Regions from separate parts of the Pseudoalteromonas sp. SG43-5 genome, predicted to be linked through region 1. Evidence: predicted binding sites of a transcription regulator. Region 1 holds the regulator's gene; each other region holds the start of a gene.
The links. The regulator sigma-54, encoded in region 1, starts transcription at its own class of promoters, with help from an activator protein. The targets are predictions, from matches to a motif close to GTTGGCACGNNNNTNGNNT.
Positions count from the first base shown of each region.

Region 2: H5161_RS01865 (BON domain-containing protein) is a predicted target of sigma-54. The motif match lies at 2,252-2,270, and genes of this name have one in related genera.
Region 3: H5161_RS17325 (EF-hand domain-containing protein) is a predicted target of sigma-54. The motif match lies at 2,108-2,126, and genes of this name have one in related genera.
Region 4: H5161_RS18915 (diacylglycerol kinase family protein) is a predicted target of sigma-54. The motif match lies at 2,343-2,361, and genes of this name have one in related genera.

Region 1 is NZ_JACJFA010000014.1:13,514-17,830, forward strand. Features, by position in the region: gene rapZ (RNase adapter RapZ) at 1-87, opposite strand, end outside; gene ptsN (PTS IIA-like nitrogen regulatory protein PtsN) at 106-558, opposite strand; gene hpf (ribosome hibernation promoting factor) at 563-850, opposite strand; gene H5161_RS14160 (RNA polymerase factor sigma-54) at 877-2,376, opposite strand; gene lptB (LPS export ABC transporter ATP-binding protein) at 2,446-3,171, opposite strand; gene lptA (lipopolysaccharide transport periplasmic protein LptA) at 3,168-3,713, opposite strand; gene lptC (LPS export ABC transporter periplasmic protein LptC) at 3,703-4,257, opposite strand; gene kdsC (3-deoxy-manno-octulosonate-8-phosphatase KdsC) at 4,254-4,317, opposite strand, start outside.
Region 2 is NZ_JACJFA010000001.1:406,752-411,068, reverse strand. Features, by position in the region: gene suhB (inositol-1-monophosphatase) at 1-610, opposite strand, end outside; gene H5161_RS01875 (VOC family protein) at 854-1,270, shown strand; gene H5161_RS01870 (LiaF domain-containing protein) at 1,309-1,977, opposite strand; gene H5161_RS01865 (BON domain-containing protein) at 2,306-2,872, shown strand; gene H5161_RS01860 (YqaE/Pmp3 family membrane protein) at 2,945-3,103, shown strand; gene H5161_RS01855 (hypothetical protein) at 3,473-3,970, shown strand; tRNA gene H5161_RS01850 (tRNA-Ile) at 4,224-4,300, shown strand.
Region 3 is NZ_JACJFA010000021.1:42,725-47,041, forward strand. Features, by position in the region: gene H5161_RS17315 (TrkH family potassium uptake protein) at 1-1,036, shown strand, start outside; gene H5161_RS17320 (flagellar brake protein) at 1,082-1,741, shown strand; gene H5161_RS17325 (EF-hand domain-containing protein) at 2,207-2,419, shown strand; gene H5161_RS17330 (calmodulin) at 2,560-2,772, shown strand; gene H5161_RS17335 (EF-hand domain-containing protein) at 2,836-3,051, shown strand; gene trkA (Trk system potassium transporter TrkA) at 3,133-4,317, opposite strand, start outside.
Region 4 is NZ_JACJFA010000029.1:22,613-26,929, reverse strand. Features, by position in the region: gene H5161_RS18925 (PLP-dependent aminotransferase family protein) at 1-133, opposite strand, end outside; gene H5161_RS18920 (DMT family transporter) at 237-1,166, shown strand; gene H5161_RS18915 (diacylglycerol kinase family protein) at 1,204-2,073, opposite strand; gene H5161_RS18910 (hypothetical protein) at 2,399-2,539, shown strand; tRNA gene H5161_RS18905 (tRNA-Ser) at 2,758-2,848, shown strand; tRNA gene H5161_RS18900 (tRNA-Ser) at 2,900-2,992, shown strand; gene H5161_RS18895 (RNA-binding protein) at 3,300-3,788, shown strand; gene H5161_RS18890 (aminotransferase class V-fold PLP-dependent enzyme) at 3,772-4,317, opposite strand, start outside.

The DNA.
Region 1 (4,317 bases):
TACGCAATAATAACCTAAATCTTCTACAACGCGCAAAGCAACCGACTTTCCAGAACCGGAACGGCCGCTTATGATAATTAACTCCATTTAACACCCTTTATAAAACTATGATTGATCGACAATAACTTGGTAAAGCTCAGTATCAGATTTTGCACTGCGTAACTGTTTACAAAAATCTTTGTTGTTTAGTTTATCAGCAATGGTTGCTAGAGTCTTTAAGTGCTGCTGGTTATCGCCATCTGGTACGATGAGTGCGACAAAAATATCAACAGGGCGATTATCGATTGCATCAAAGTTTATTGGAGTTTCGCTAACGAGCACTAAAGCCAAAGGCTCTTCTGCACCGCTCATTCTTCCATGAGGAATAGCAATGCCACGTCCTATACCTGTACTACCTAATTTCTCTCTGCTCATTAAAGCATTAAGAATATCTTGTTGCGGTAAATACGGAAGTTTGTCGTGAGCAAGTTCGCTAATGAACTCTAAAATTCTTTTTTTGCTATTAAAAAGGACCGCAGCTTTGCTGCAGTCCTGGCATATAAGTGAACTTAATTTCATCATATTAGTGTCGAGCAAGCTTCTCTTTGTGTTTGATTACTTGGCGATCGAGCTTGTCGATCAACGAGTCAATAGCGGCATACATATCTTGATGTTCTGTAGAGGCAAATAGCTCAGCACCGCTTACGTGTATTGTGGCTTCTGCTTTTTGATTTAATTTTTCTACATCGAGAATGACATGAACATTATTAATATGATCAGAGTGTCTTTCAAGCTTCGCAAATTTAGTATTAATATAGTCTCTTAGTGAATCGGTTAATTCTACGTGACGACCAGTTAAGTTTAGTTGCATAAGCATTACCCTCTTAGTTTAGCGTCTTAAATCAGACTTTTACGCTGATTTGACGGTGGAATAGCAAGAGATTCGCGGTATTTTGCGATTGTACGTCTCGCTACTTTAATTCCTTGCTCAGCCAATATATCCGCTATTTTGCTATCACTCAATGGTTTTGCTGAGTTTTCTGCTGCGATTAATTTTCGGATAAGCGCACGTATTGCTGTAGATGAACATTCACCACCGTTTTCAGTACTTACATGGCTTGAGAAAAAATATTTAAGCTCAAATATACCACGGGGTGTATGCATGTACTTTTGAGTAGTTACGCGAGAAATTGTCGATTCGTGCATTTCTACCATTTCAGCAACATCATTTAAAACCATTGGTTTCATGGCTTCAGGGCCATGTTCAAAAAAGCCTTGTTGTTGCTTAACAATACAATTAGTAACTTTTAATAGCGTGTCGTTTCTACTTTCTAAGCTTTTAATAAACCATTTAGCTTCTTGTAAATGTGAGCGAATAAACTGGCTGTCGCCACTTGATTTTACAGTGCGAGACATTGCTGCGTATTGGCTATTAACACGAATTTTAGGCATGCTATCTGGGTTTAATTCGACAACCCAGCGGCCTTTAATTTTTTTAACTGACACATCAGGAATAACATACTCAGATTCTTCCCTTACAATAGTATCTGCAGGTTTTGGGTTGAGAGTATGTATTAGTGTCATTACTTCTTTAAGCTCTTCTTCTTTGAGCTTAGTTTTTTTCATTAATGTACGATAGTCGCGAGCTGCTAATAGATCAATATGCTCGGTTAAAATCATTTTCGTTTCATTAATATAAGGTGTTTCTTTATCAAATTGATTAAGCTGAATACACAAACACTCTTGTAAACTACGTGCAGCAATACCAACAGGATCAAACAGTTGGATGCGTTTTAATACCGCTTCAATTTCATCAAGTTCGACTTCGTTATCATCTTCGTTTTCTTGATTAAAGCTTTCTAAAATCTCTTCGCAGCTTAGTGTTAAAATACCTGAATCATCGACAGCTTCTACAATAGCAATAGCAATAGCTTCGTCTGTAGGGCTAAATGGCGTTAGTTGTAATTGCCACATTAAATACTCATGGAGCGTTTCAGTAGAGGCGCCTTGGTATATTGATTCGTCTTCAGGCATTGGACCTGATGAGGCTGCAGGAGCGGCACTCATGTACTCATCCCAACTGACATCCATAGCCATGTCGTCACTTAGCGTGTCTTTTGCAAGTGCTTCACCAGTATCTTGTTCGTATTCGCTCGGAGCATCATCAGCAGATGCGCTAACAGTTATGTCATCGGTATCAGCTTTTTGCTCGTTTTTACCAGCAGCGTCTTCGGAATAGTCTGCCTCTTCAACCTCTAATAGTGGATTACTGTCGAGAGCTTCTTGTATTTCTTGCTGGAGATCCAATGTACTGAGTTGCAACAAACGAATAGCTTGTTGCAACTGTGGAGTCATTGTAAGTTGCTGGCCCATGCGCAGCTGTAGTGATTGCCTCATGTATCTCTAACAATCCTTTTATGTTGTTATAATTAATACTAGCAGATGCTTAAAGACATGGCGTAAATGTTACAGCCTAAATTGCTCGCCTAAGTAAACATCGCGTACTGTTTTATCATTTAATACGTGTTCTGGAGTACCTGATGCAATCAGCTCCCCATGAGAAACAATGTAGGCTTTTTCACAAACATCAAGGGTCTCTCTTACGTTATGGTCGGTAATTAATACACCAATCCCACGATTTTTAAGATGTTCTATTATTTTCTTTATATCTAATACCGAAATAGGGTCAACACCGGCAAACGGTTCATCCAGTAATATAAATTTAGGATCTGCTGCCAGCGCTCGTGCTATTTCTACACGACGACGTTCTCCCCCCGATAATGCCATACCTTGGCTATCACGAATGTGTTGTATGCTAAATTCATCTAATAAGTTATTGAGCGTGTCTTCTCTGGCTTGTTTATTTAGTTCTTTGCGCGTTTCTAAAATGGCCATTAAGTTTTGATAAACAGTCAGCTTTCTAAAAATCGATGACTCTTGTGGTAAGTAGCCTATGCCTAATCTAGCACGACTATGCATAGGTAAAAGAGTAATATCGTTATCATCAATAGATATTTTACCTTTGTCGCTAGGAACAAGCCCTACAATCATATAAAAAGTCGTTGTTTTACCAGCACCGTTAGGGCCAAGTAAGCCAACTATACTGCCAGCTTGTACTTCAAGGCCGACGTTTTTTACAACTTCACGACCTTTATAGCTTTTTGCTAATAGTTCTGCTTTTAATGTGCTCATGGTTGACCTTTATCGCCTTTTTTACTTTTTTTAGTTTCGATCGGTACTAAAATTGTGTGAACGCGGTCAGTTGAGTTTTCATCTTTTTCGGCACTGATGAGCTGCTGCTCTATGTCGTAGGTAATGCTTTTAGCATTTATTTTTTGTCCGGCTTGCGAAACTTGTGCATTACCAACAAGCGTTAAAAAACGCTTAGATACATCATAACGTACTTCGTCAGCACTGGCGCTCATAGTCGTGCCGTCTGATTGCTTTTCTTCAAAGTGCGCAGGGCTACCTGTGGCAATTAATAATTGTTTATTATCACCAAGTTCATCACGTTTGTGTACTTCTAGGCGATCGGCTGTAATGCGGCGATTACCGTGAATAATCTCAACGTTTTTCTCAAAAATACCCACATTAGCTTTCAATTGACCTTCTTGCTTGTCGGCACTTATTGAAATTTGATTGGCAGCAGGTTGCGTGTTTTGCTCTGCAGCACTACTATTAAACGCTAGTATAAGTGTAGGAATTATAAGTGATTTTAATATTTTATTGGTCATAATATATGGTTCGCGTATGGTTAATTAGTTTTATCACTTCGGTTTTCAAGTCGGCTTCTAGGCCTTTACCGGTGATTTTTAAATTGGGTCCAGTGATAATGACGGGTTGCTCCGAACGCATTGTTAATAACTTTATATCAACCTGAATATTATCAGCATTGATTTTGTCTATCATGGCGTTATCGGTTAAATTTTTGGCAACCACATTACCTTCTAAAATTAATTGTTTATCTTCATATAATGTTGCTTCGTCTGCATTTATTTGCCACGTTTGTTGCTCGTTATATAAAGTAAAAATGGGTTTTTCAAAAAACGTGAAACCTAATTGCTGGTATAGCTCCATTTTAGCCGCAGTGACTTTGTGGCTAATTTTACCTTGCTCATCATAGGCTGTCTGTTTGAGCTCAATAGCTATGTAATCAGGCTTAGCAACAACTTCAGGCTCAGCCTGAGGCACAATATTTGTTTGTGTAAAATAAGGGTACCAAAGCCAAACCATACAGCTAATGAATAAAACGCTTAATATTATGCGCGCTGCATTCATGAACTAGTGCCTTGTGTAGTCAATGCTTTACCATTTTCAAGCATGAGCAAATCGGTGAGT
Region 2 (4,317 bases), on a different contig from region 1:
AAAATCCATCAACACGGCCAGCTGCAACGTATGCCATATCTAAAGCAGAACAACCTGCACGGCGAATATCAGCAGTGTGTACAAACAATGCTTTAAACGCTTCAGTGTATGCATCCATGTGGTTTTTGTTTTTGAAAGGGAAACCAGTAGCAAGTACAGTGCCTGCAAGAACCGTAGTTTTGCTAACGCGTAGACGTTTACTGTTTAACTGAGTGCCTTGACCGCGAGATGCAGTGAAAAGCTCACCACGAATTGGATCATAAATAACAGCTTGGTCTAAACGACCTTTAACTTTAAGTGCGATAGAAACCGCGTAATGAGGGATACCTTTGATGAAGTTAGTTGTTCCATCGATAGGATCTACAATCCATTGGTAATCATCATCCTTGCCTTTATGCTCACCTAGTTCTTCACCAACAATTGAGTGAGTAGGGTAAGACTGTAAAATAGTGTCACGAATTACGGCTTCGGCTTCTTTATCAATGTTAGTTACTAAGTCGTTAGCGCCTTTTTGTTGCACTTCAACTTTTGATAAATCTTCACTTGCGCGAAGTAAAATTTTGCCTGCGTTGCGCGCAGCGCGAACCGCAATGTTTAACATTGGATGCATGGTATTACCTTTGGGTTGTAAAAGAACGTTTATATATTTCAGCCGGCGTATTTTAGCGACTTTTGCCATAAAGTAAACAATAAACCCCAAATACTTGTGTTTGTTTTTTATACAAGATTGAAAAGTTTATATATTTTTAAAAAATAATTATCTGCATTTAAATAAATTAATTTTAAATAACACTTTACCTAAAGTTAACTTGAGGTTTTATCGTGCTCCTAACTTAACTGATAGGATAACATTATGTATTTAGAGCACGTAAACTTAGTCGCGAGTGATATAGATAGTATGCTTACATTTTATCGCGCTGTATTTCCACATTGGTCGATTAGAAGTGAGGGCAGAGGCGATTGGCATGGAAAACCAAGACGCTGGGTACACTTTGGAGATGACACGCATTACATTGCGATAAGCAGTCATGGTGAAGGTGAAAACAGAAACTTATCGGGCCATCAAATTGGTTTTGCACACTTTGCTTATGTAACTAATAATTTAAGCGCAGTAGTAATGCGCTTAAATAAAGTGGGTTTTACTCTAAGCAAGCAAGGTAACGAGAATCCTTTCAGAAAGAATGTCTACTTTATTGATCCTGCAGGGTTTGAAGTTGAGTTTGTAGAGTATTTAAGTGATATACCAAGCGAGCGAAATAACGATTTATAATAAAATACTAAGCAGCACGCTAAAGTGCTGCTACTCAATTATAGTGAGCGATTATTATTACCCGTGCCAAACTGGGTTTTTAGCTCATTTGCAAAGCTCATAAATTTTTCTTTAATTGTGCGCTTTATTTTTACCTCAACCGAGCCCATTACTGCCTTTCCTTCAATATGAATTGTAGGGCCTTGGCGTTTGTTAAGCGACACAGATTTATTTTCAAGGCTACTTAAAATACAAAACATTTTAGACACTACATTGACATGCTCTGGTACGTAAATTTCATCGCTACCAAAAATACAGTTAACGTGAATAGTTACATTTTGATGCGCAAAAATAGCATCGGTAAAATCAAGCACCACCGATCCCATAAAGTTACTCAAATATATATTTTTTGGCACAACCCACTGACCACTTCGCTCGTTAGATCCTAAAATACTGCGTAATGTAATATCATCATCACTGTTTTGCTGTGCACTATAATGTGGTGTAAATTGCGATTGTTTTTCTGCTTTATATTGCTGATCGGTATTAAGTGTTAAGTCTTCTACTAAGGCTAGCAGAGCTTCGTTATTAGGTGCATCCATCGCATTATCTAAACGTCTTTCGAATGCATCAACAGAAATAACACCATGACTGTAATTATAAATTAATTGATCAATCACTTGTTCGCGTACTTGCTCTATTGGGCGGTCTTCAACTTTTACAGACATGAGTTATTCCTTATTATATTTACTATTGATACTGCTCTTGTAGTTAGGCTGCAAACCGCGTACCAAATATAATTTCATTAATTATCAATTGGTTATTTTTTAACGGTGTTTTTTGTTTTGTTATATTAACGATAGATTAACCAAAAGAGCAATTATCTAGCTATTTTCACTATTTGAGAAAGTTTTACCGAGTAGCCTGTAAATAGTTACACAAACATAGATAAGGTTTTATCTTTTAATTAATTCAAGCCTTTGAATTTTAAGTATAAATAAAGTTGGCCTGAAGCTCGCATTAGTTAAAGTGTCTTTAATCAAAAGGAGAAAGATTATGAAAACATTTAACAAATCTATTATCGCAGCTCTAGTTCTTGGTACTACGGCTATGGGTGCCCAAGCAAACAGCTGGGAAAACGAAAGTAAAGATGCTTGGATTGATGGTAAGGCAGAAACCGTTCTACTTATGAACACTAATCTAAACAACTTTGACATTAACACTGATGTAAAAAATGGCAAGGTAGTACTTACAGGTAAAGTTAATAGCGAACTCGATAAAGAGCTAGCAGAAGAACTTGTACTTAGCCTAGATGGTGTAACTGATGTTGATAACAGCCTTACTGTTGTTAAAAGCATGGACACCGAAGATAAAAACAACGACATGATGGACGATGATGATAACGACCTAACGGACGCTAAAATCACCACTGTAATCACAACTCGCTTCCTGTTTGACTCAGAAGTAGGTGGTACAGACATTGATGTTGATACCGACAACGGTGTGGTAACTCTGAATGGCTCTGTAGAGTCTGAAGCTGAAAAGCAACTAGCAGTTAAAATTGCTAAAAATGCTGAAGATGTTCGCGACGTAGTTGATAAACTAGCTATTGTTGCTGAATAATACAGTATAGTTAAAGCCCAGTAATACTGGGCTTTAAGTCTTTTCAATGTTTAATTTAAATGGAGTTTGATCATGGATATTATTCGTATAATACTTTCGGTTTTATTACCGCCATTAGGTGTGTTTTTGCAAGTTGGCTTAGGTATGCATTTTTGGTTAAATATTCTATTAACACTGCTAGGTTATTTCCCAGGGTTAATACATGCAATCTACATTATTGCGAAAAAATAATGACAGATTATATATTGTGTAAGCCGACTACTGAGGTTTAGCTAAATACTTTAGTACCGATCGGCTCACAATATTAGTTTTTAGAGAGTTTTTAGATTAAATCCATTTTTTAAAACACTTCAACCCATTAATTCACTTCCTTAACTCACTCCCAATATTATTTTAAAACTATACTTATTGTTTACTAATAAGCTTTCCAGTTAACAGTCGCGCTCAGATTCTGATTTGATGCCATTTAGGAAATCTTCAACATTAGTGTGTTTATACATCTATAATATACAATCAAATACCTTATTATTTAGTGACAATATTACCTTCACTTCTAGTGTTATCATTAAACTAGGTTTTTAGGCATGTTGAGGTAGTTAATTGAATATTCGACTTATAATGTCAGGCGTTGTGTCATTCATTTTTTATTTTAGTTGGGCCTTCTGGGCAAATAGTGCGGCAGACATTGCTAAATCGGTCACTTTTCAAGCTGCATTAGTGCAAGGGTTGTATAGTGGATTTGTAACGCTGTTTTTTACCTTTATTTTAGAAAAGGTCGTCAACAAGTATAAGTTTAGTTATGTAACGCTTGCGTTAGTAACTCCAATTATTTGTATGTTTCATTCTAAAACACCACAAAACGTCGCAATACGACAAAGTTTTAATAATGCAATTAACTCTAGCGCCTCGTATTTAAGTAATAAAAAAATAGCAGGCGTACTTTTTGCGCCTATTATTCCGATTACTGTTCAATCGAGCTTAGTGATTATGGTGAATGTAGTTAATCAGACACCTAATCTGGCACTGACAGTAGCCCCAAGCGTATTTTTTACAGCCTTGTATGCCTACACATATATGTTAGCTTTGCTTAAAAAGTAGAGGGTTAAATATAAAAGACTATATGGGATAGGTTTTGTTTATAATTTAATGCAGTGAATAGCACGGTAAATATCTTACATTTTATGTTTATGCCCACTTAAAAGATTACTATTTAAGCAGTTAGCTTGTTGATTGTTAAAATAAAGGTTTTTGGTAGTGACAAGCACCTAAAAAGTTTTTATACTGCAACCCGCTTTAGTCGCTCTGTGACTGAACGCTTCAAAAATTAACTGCCTAGCAGTTATATAAAGTTGGCCCCTTAGCTCAGTTGGTTAGAGCACACGACTCATAATCGTTAGGTCCCCAGTTCGAGTCTGGGAGGGGCCACCACTTTTACAAATTTCCCA
Region 3 (4,317 bases), on a different contig from region 1:
TATGGGTATAATCGTACTCGCTGTTGCTATACTCCCAATGCTAGGTGTTGGTGGTATGCAGTTGTACCGCGCTGAAATACCAGGGCCTGTAAAAGATTCTAAAATGACCCCGCGAATTGCCGATACTGCAAAGCACCTTTGGTATATTTATGTGTCGTTGACTATTACTTGTATGATGGCTTATTGGGCTGCGGGAATGGAGTGGTTTGATGCTATATGCCATGCATTCTCAACGGTGGCGATAGGTGGTTTTTCTACTTACGACGCCTCCATGGGGCACTTTGACAGCCCTGTAATTAACTTTATTTGTGTGTTCTTTTTAATTATTGCCGCTGTTAACTTCTCCCTGCATTACGCCGCAGTGGCGAGCCGAAATATACAAGTTTATATTAGAGACCCAGAGTTTAAGGTGTTTTTGTGTATTCAATTAGCGCTGGTGGTTATTTGTTTTACCGTACTTTCCTCTAACGAAATATTTGCTAATGGCGATGAAACCCTCGATCAGGCGTTATTTCAAGCTGTTTCAATGAGTACAACAGCAGGCTTTGCTACTGATAACTTTTCAACATGGCCTTTGTTTTTACCTATTTTACTTATATTTTCGAGCTTTATTGGTGGCTGTGCAGGCTCTACCGGTGGTGGTATGAAAGTAGTGCGCGTATTTTTACTTTATTTGCAGGGCGTGCGTGAGCTCAATCGTTTAGTGCACCCACGGGCTATATATTCAATCAAGCTGGGTCGTAAGGCGTTGCCAGACAAAGTAGTAGAAGCCGTGTGGGGATTTTTCTCTGCATATGCGCTTGTATTTATTATTATCATGTTAGCGCTTATGGGCACGGGTATGGATAACATAACTGCGTTCTCAGCCACTGCGGCTTGTTTAAATAACTTAGGGCCTGGCTTAGGAGATGTAGCGTCGCATTATGGTGCTATAACCGATGGTGCTAAATGGTTGCTTACTATTGCAATGGTGTTTGGTCGCCTAGAAATATTTACTTTATTAGTGTTATTTACGCCTACTTTTTGGCGTGGATAAACGAGCGGCTTAAGTTTTAAATTACAAAATATTGGAAAAAGGGATATGCCAACAAATTTAGAAAAGCTAAAGCATATAGGTGTAGGCAGTTTAGTTGACCTAGAAATATTAACACCTACAAGCAGTAAGCGTGTTAAAACTGAATTAGTTGGTTTACTCGATAAACAGTTTATTATTTTAAATTATCCCAATGCTAAGCGTTTACCTGCAGCGAGTGACTATTTACGTGATGGTGTAATGGTTGTTGTAAGAGCACTGATTGAAGGCAGTGGCGGGCAAGTTATTGCGTTTCGCCAGCAAATTATGTCAGTAGCCTCTCATCCCGCTAAACTCGTCTTTATTAATTTTCCTAAGCAAGTGCAGCTATTTGCGCTACGCTCGCAAACACGCATACCTACCTTGTTACCTGCAAAGCTAAAACTAAGTGACGATAGAGTGCTTGAAGGCCTTATTAAGGACATTTCACTCACTGGTGTAATGTTTGATATTAGAGGCGATCAGCAAGCTGAAGGTATTAAAGATATGCAATGCACTGTCGTACTCAATAGTAGTGATAAAGATTTTGAAGGTGAAATTTGCAGTGTTAAAGAGCATGTCGCAGGTGTGCACTGCGGAATTAAGCTACTAGCAAGCGAGGATGAAATGAAAACCTTTATGAAAGAGCATTTTATAGACCCATCTGCGCTTGAGCCCACCGTTGACTAAATCGTTTTTCGCTTATTTGCAACAAAATGTCGTTTTACGTGAGTATTTATAAAGTGTTTTTTTGTTTTTATATAATTAAAAATATTATTCAGATAAAACAATGTTTTACGTATTTTTTGTTATGGCTTGTTTGTTGTTGTTATAGCTACTTCGTTAAAATTAACCTTAATTATTTTTTAAAATCCCTCCTTTTATAGCTCTACATTTTAAAATGTATCTTTTTATATAAACATAACTAGTTGTTTTTAATGACTTTAGTTTTTCACCTCTAAAGCGTGTTGCGAAAAGGCAACAGTAATGACTCTGAAAATTCCTACTTATTGTACGTATTCTTTTTAACTTCTTGAAATTTAATGGCTTTTCAATGTTGGCATTTAAGTTGTAATAGTCAGGGTGTACTGAACGAAATCGTGATTCAAAGTGAAACACTTAATCGCACACACATAAATTTGAAGGATACATATTATGAAAAGCATTAATAAAACTTTAGCACTTATCGCTATTGCATCTTCTTCAGCCGCTTTTGCAGCAACAGATTTTGACACACTTGATGTAGACAGCAGTGGCACAATTAGCCAAGCAGAAGCATCAGTAGACGCAAAATTAATGAGCATGTTTTCTGAGCTTGATACTGACCAAAATGGTGAGTTATCAAAAGAAGAATTTTCAGAAGCTTAATTAAAAAGTATTTATCCTGAGTTGCCAAAGACAACCTAAGTAGGCAAGGGAGCTTACGAAAGAGGATAACAAGGAAGTGAAAAATTACGTTTTAAGTTAAACGAAGCAATTTTTTTGATAGAACATTGAAGGATTAAGTTATGAAACATTTAAATAAAGCATTAGCACTTATAGTACTAGCATCTTCTTCAGCTGCATTTGCAGCATCAGATTTTGACAGCCTTGATATCGATGGTAGCGGCACAATTAGCCCAAGCGAAGCGGCAGTCGATACCGATTTAATGGCTGAATTTATTGAGCTAGACACAGATGGTAGCGGCGAGCTTTCTAAAGAAGAGTTCGCTAATTACTAATTAAACATTTTTCACAGTCAGGGATCTTTGAACAGGACTTCCCATATTACTAGGAATATTATTATGAAAACATTCAATACAACACTTGCAGTTATCGTTTTAGCATCTTCATCAGCAGCATATGCTGCAGTAGATTTTGCCTCTTTTGATGCAGATGGCGACGGTGCGATTTCAATGGAAGAAGCGAAGGTTAACCCTCAACTTGTGAAGATTTTTGATGATTTAGATACTGATGGAAATGGTGAAATCTCTAAAGAAGAGTTTTCAAAGGTACAGTAATCAATATTCGAAGATACTCCACTAAAGCCGCCTTAGTCAGCGGCTTTTTTGTATTTTAAATTAACTAATTAGCGTAACTAGTTAAAGGAATATAGCACTTACTTGGAATAGTTTTTCTACAACGGTAATATGTTTTTTGTCGATTAAAAACATAATGACATGATCGCCCGACATAATAATTGTATCATCGTGAGCTATCAGTACATCGTCATTACGTACTATTGCGCCAATAGTTGTACCCGCTGGAAGTTTTATGTCGGCAATCGCGCGACCAACAACTTTAGATGTGCTTTCATCACCATGAGCAACCGCTTCTATGGCTTCTGCCGCACCTTTACGCAGTGAATACACATTAACAATATCACCACGGCGTACGTGCGTTAATAACGCTGATATTGTTGCTTGTTGTGGCGATATGGCAATGTCTATTTCGCCGCCTTGTACCAAATCAACGTAAGCACCACGCTGGATAAGCACCATGGTTTTCTGTGCGCCCATACGTTTTGCAAGCATGGCTGACATAATGTTTGCTTCATCGTCGTTGGTTACGGCAATAAACACATCTACTTGTTCAATATGCTCTTCTGAGAGCAGTTCTTGATCAGATGCGTCACCACAAAAAACGACCGTGTTATCGAGCATTTCTGAGAGTTGCTCAGCACGTTCTTTACTGCGTTCAATTAGTTTAACGGTGTGGTTTTTTTCAAGTGAGCGGGCAAGGCCTGCCCCAATGTTACCGCCACCAGCTATCATAATTTTTTTGTACGAACGCTCAAGTTTTTGTAGCTCGTTCATTACTGCGCGTATATGTTTTGTAGCGGCAATAAAGAATACTTCGTCATCGGCTTCAATAACGGTGGTACCCAATGGTTTTATTGCTTTACCTTGACGATAAATAGCGGCAACACGAGTTTCTACATTAGGAATATGTTCTTTAAGTGCAGATAACGCATAACCTACAAGTAAACCGCCATAGTAAGCTTTTACGGCTACTAACGAGAGCATGCCATCAGCAAACTGCAATACTTGCAGAGCACCAGGGTAGTCAATTAAACGGCGAATATACTTAGTGACCAGTGCTTCGGGAGCAATGTAATGATCGATTGGTAAATCATCGTTTTGAAAAAGTTTTTCGCGGTATTTTAAGTATTGCTCTGAGCGAATACGAGCAATTTTAGTAGGCGTTTTAAAAATACTGTATGCCACTTGGCATGCAACCATGTTCACTTCATCTGAACTGGTTACCGCTATAATCATATCGGCATC
Region 4 (4,317 bases), on a different contig from region 1:
TATCTGCCATTTTACGCAGTGATGGAAGTTTTTCGCCAGGAAGTAAAACCTGCTGGGCGCTCATATCTCTGATCAACTGAATAACTTGCTGATATAGAAACTCATGCCCCTGGCTATTTTTTTGTCTTATCATCACGCATCCAAATCTGTATAGGTTACATTTTTACTTTTCTGTATATGGTAAGTATACAGACAGGTCTTAAAATAGCCATTCAATCGGGCTTTGGAGAGTAACCATGAAAAGTGCAGCGCTATACATTACAACCGTTTTAATTTGGGGTTCTACTTGGTTAGCCATCGAATTTCAGCTAGGTGATATTGCGGTAGAGCTATCGTTATTTTATCGCTTTGCTATTGCAGCACTTTTAATGTGGTTATATGTAGCGTACAAAAAACCGGATATGCGCTTTTCATTAATCGATCATGGCTTTTTTGCTTTGTTGGCTATTTGTAATTTTGCCTTAAATTACTTAATGCTTTACTGGGCACAAAATTACTTAACCTCCGCTATGACCTCTATCGCCTTTTCACTATTGCTGGTTATGAACATAGTTAACACTCGACTATTTTTTGGTAAACCTATCTCAAAACGAATTTATACCGGTGCCGCACTCGCTGTATTAGGTATTACGTGTCTGTTTTGGCCACAGTTACAGCAGTTCGACTTAAGTAACGGTGCATTGGTCGGGTTACTACTTGCCCTTGGTGGCACCTTTGTGGCTTCATTGGGCAACATGATAAGCGTTCGTAATTCTCGTAAGCAAATTGGCGTATTGCAGGGCAATGCATGGGGCATGTTATATAGTGCTATAGGCTTAGCTTTATATGTATTAATGAACGATGTGCAATTTAGTTTAAACGCCCCAACTAGCTACTGGTTATCATTACTTTATTTATCAATATTTGGCACAGTAATCGCTTTTGGTTGTTACTTTGCACTACTAAAAAATATAGGCCCTGAAAAAGCCAGCTACGTTATTGTTTTATTCCCATTAGTGGCAGTAACACTGAGTAGCTTTTTTGAAGGCTTTGAATGGCACGCAAATACCTTTGCAGGGTTTAGCTTAGTGCTATTAGGTAACGCCATTGTGCTTACCCCAACAAAACGAATTAACGCCTTTTTAGCTAATAGAGCAATAGCTAAAAGTGGCTCCGTCCCCAGTTAGACGCGTTATTAACGCAACTAACGCAAAAGCGCCTACTTTACTGAAGGCGCTTTTTTATTGGCATATGAAAAAGTAAGACCTGTCCATACACACTAACAACTGCAGGAGTTTTACCTATCAGCTCACCATCTGCTTCAATCAATAACCCTTCAGTTTTTATGGAAGCTGTATTTAAGCGACTATAGGTAAGGTTTTTTATATACTCATGACGCTTAAAAAATAACTTAATAAAGCTTATTACATTATAAAAAAGCCCACCCGATCGCATTTGATAACACTCAAGCTGGCCATCAGTTAAATCTGCTTTTGGCGCTATTTTTAGCCCGCCACCAAAGTACTTATGATTAGCAAATACAGTAATTAAATTTTGATACTGCCGAGCATCGTTATTAAACGTACCTTGTAACTGCTGAGCTTGATAATAAAATAGCTCTTTAATGCTCGTCCAACTGTAATCAAAAGATGAAAAATTAGCTTTATCGTTAATAGTTTTAATCACATGAGCATCAAATCCTACCCCTGCAATATTAATAAAATAGCGGCTATTAATTTTTCCTATATCAATTGCTGTCGGTGTATTAAATAATGCCTTTCGCCAATCATCTTCTTTGCAATTAAACCCTCTGGAGAAATCGTTACCTGTACCGCAAGGTAATAATGCTAACGAACAGCTGCTCCCTATTAGTGCATTAACCGCCAAGTTCAATGTACCATCGCCACCTAGTGCAACTACTTTGGGAAATTTACTCAGTAACAACCTTATTTGAGCGCAGTCATCGTCAAAGCTTCCCGTTGTAGTAAATATACAATAAGAAAAGCTGCGTTTTTTACAGATATTTTTAAGCCATGCCAATGATTTTTGGCTCTGTTTTTTGATACTTGGTTTAATAATTATAAGTAGTGACAAGCTTTTGTTTCCAGCAATGTATTTTAGAGTGAGATAACAAACGTTTAATTAAATTTTTTTAATCTGAATAAATAATCAAAAAACATTGTATAAAATGCATAAAAATAAATTAAAAAACCAAAAACCCCAACATCAAAGGGGTTAAAACCAACCGTCATATAAATAGCTATGCAAAAACAGTAATGCAACTTACTGAATCGCATATTAATAAAATCAATTCAGATTAGTTTAACTAATCCCTCAGGCTCAATTTTTATCGTTGTATTTTTAATCAAACAACGTGCAAAATGCACGCGATTTCAACAGATACGACCGGAGCAAAATAATGAAACCAATTAATACATTAAATCAAACAGCAGTAGCGCAAGTAGCCGTTAAACCAACTAACCGTAAAGCAAGAATGTTAGCTAAACTTAACACGATTGGTAAAAGACTAGCACTTAGCGGTGCAGCTCAATATAAATAATCATCCAACCATGATTATTTTTCGGTGCAGCGAACACTCAACCACTAAATGAAGTCACTTATTTAGCTCCCATTGTTTGCTGCAACCTATTTATTTTATTAAAAATTGCCTTAATTTCCCCTTATTTACAAAAAAAACCTCATTTACGTATATTTTTTAGGCAAACAGTCATTTTGCTATTTACACAGCGGTATCACCTAAGTATTATTCTGCGTCACGGAGAGATGGCAGAGTGGTCGAATGCACCGGTCTTGAAAACCGGCATGGGTTTATAGCCCATCTAGGGTTCAAATCCCTATCTCTCCACCATATTTTAATTGGTGGCTTTTTTTATTCCATCAATACAACCGGTTATGCGTTGGAGAGGTGTCCGAGTGGCCGAAGGAGCTCCCCTGCTAAGGGAGTATAGAGTTTGTAGCTCTATCGAGGGTTCGAATCCCTCCCTCTCCACCATACTTAATTTAAACCACTTAATTGTGGTTTTTTTGTGCCTAAAATTTAACACCGATACTAAATTGGGAGGGTGAGAACCCTCGACATGGTTCGACAAAATGTCTGGAATATTTTAGGCCGCTGCAAGCGTCGCGTAGCGATTGATTACATGGATGTAAGCAAGTCTATCCCTCCCTCTGGACCATACGTAATTTAAACCACTTGATTGTGGTTTTTTGTGCCTAAAATTTATAAAAACTAAACAAATTGTGCCTAGTAATAACTTAGGGCATTATTAACACAACTTTAGCCACTTTTAGGTTTAGCTATGATCCGGTTCATATTGCTATCATTTTGCGCGGCAGCACCATTTTTTACCTTGGCACAAAGTACAACAGTGTATAAGTGTGTAATTAAGGGCGTTCCTACTTTTAGCCAAACGCCTTGCGCTAAAGATGCACAAGTTATTACTCTAAAAGATATAAATGTAATTGAAGCATATAAAAGCTCTACGCCCGGTAAAGGTATTACCGATACCTCTGTTGATGACTACTTAGAGGTTCAGCAAATAGAGCGTGAAATAAAGCGCCTTGAGCTATCTATTGAACAAAGCCAAAAAGAATACGCAGCTAAAAAACAACAAATAGATTATATGACCCAAGATAAGGCCAATCGTTTAGGCGCTTCGTCTATTGCTGATGCTATCGCAACTAAAACAAATTCATTAAAACAAGCCTACGACGCATCAATTAGTCAAACGCAGCAAAAAATAGAGTCATTAAAGCAAAGAAAGCAGCAGCTTAGCCAAAACCCTTAAGCGCTCGTTTTACTATAGAAATAAATTGCGCAACGTCTTCTTGAGTATTATAAATATGTGGCGATACTCGTATTCCAAATTTGCGAGCATCTACACTGACTTTCGCTTTATTAAGCGCTTTAAGTACATGGTCTTGCTGCTTGTTAAAAAACAAAATAACAGTCCCGCTGCATTTATCACCACTCATAGGTGATACAACATATTCGCTTAGTTGCTCATGAATAAGCGTAAGCATCGCTAAGTTATGCACCCTTACCTTGTGAGCTGTTAGCTCTGCAAAGTAGGTAATACTATTTGCGGCAATAATATAAGGCGCTACAGAAGGGGTGCCACCCCAAAACTTGAGCGCACTGGCGTTATATTCAAAGTGGTTAATATCGAACTCAAATGGATTTTGATGCGAAAACCAACCCACATCTTTAGGCTCACAATACTCTATTTGATTTTTGTTAACCCATAAATAAGCTGCACCTGGGCCACCACATAACCATTTAACGCTCGAGCCAATCATAAAGTCCGCATCGAGCAC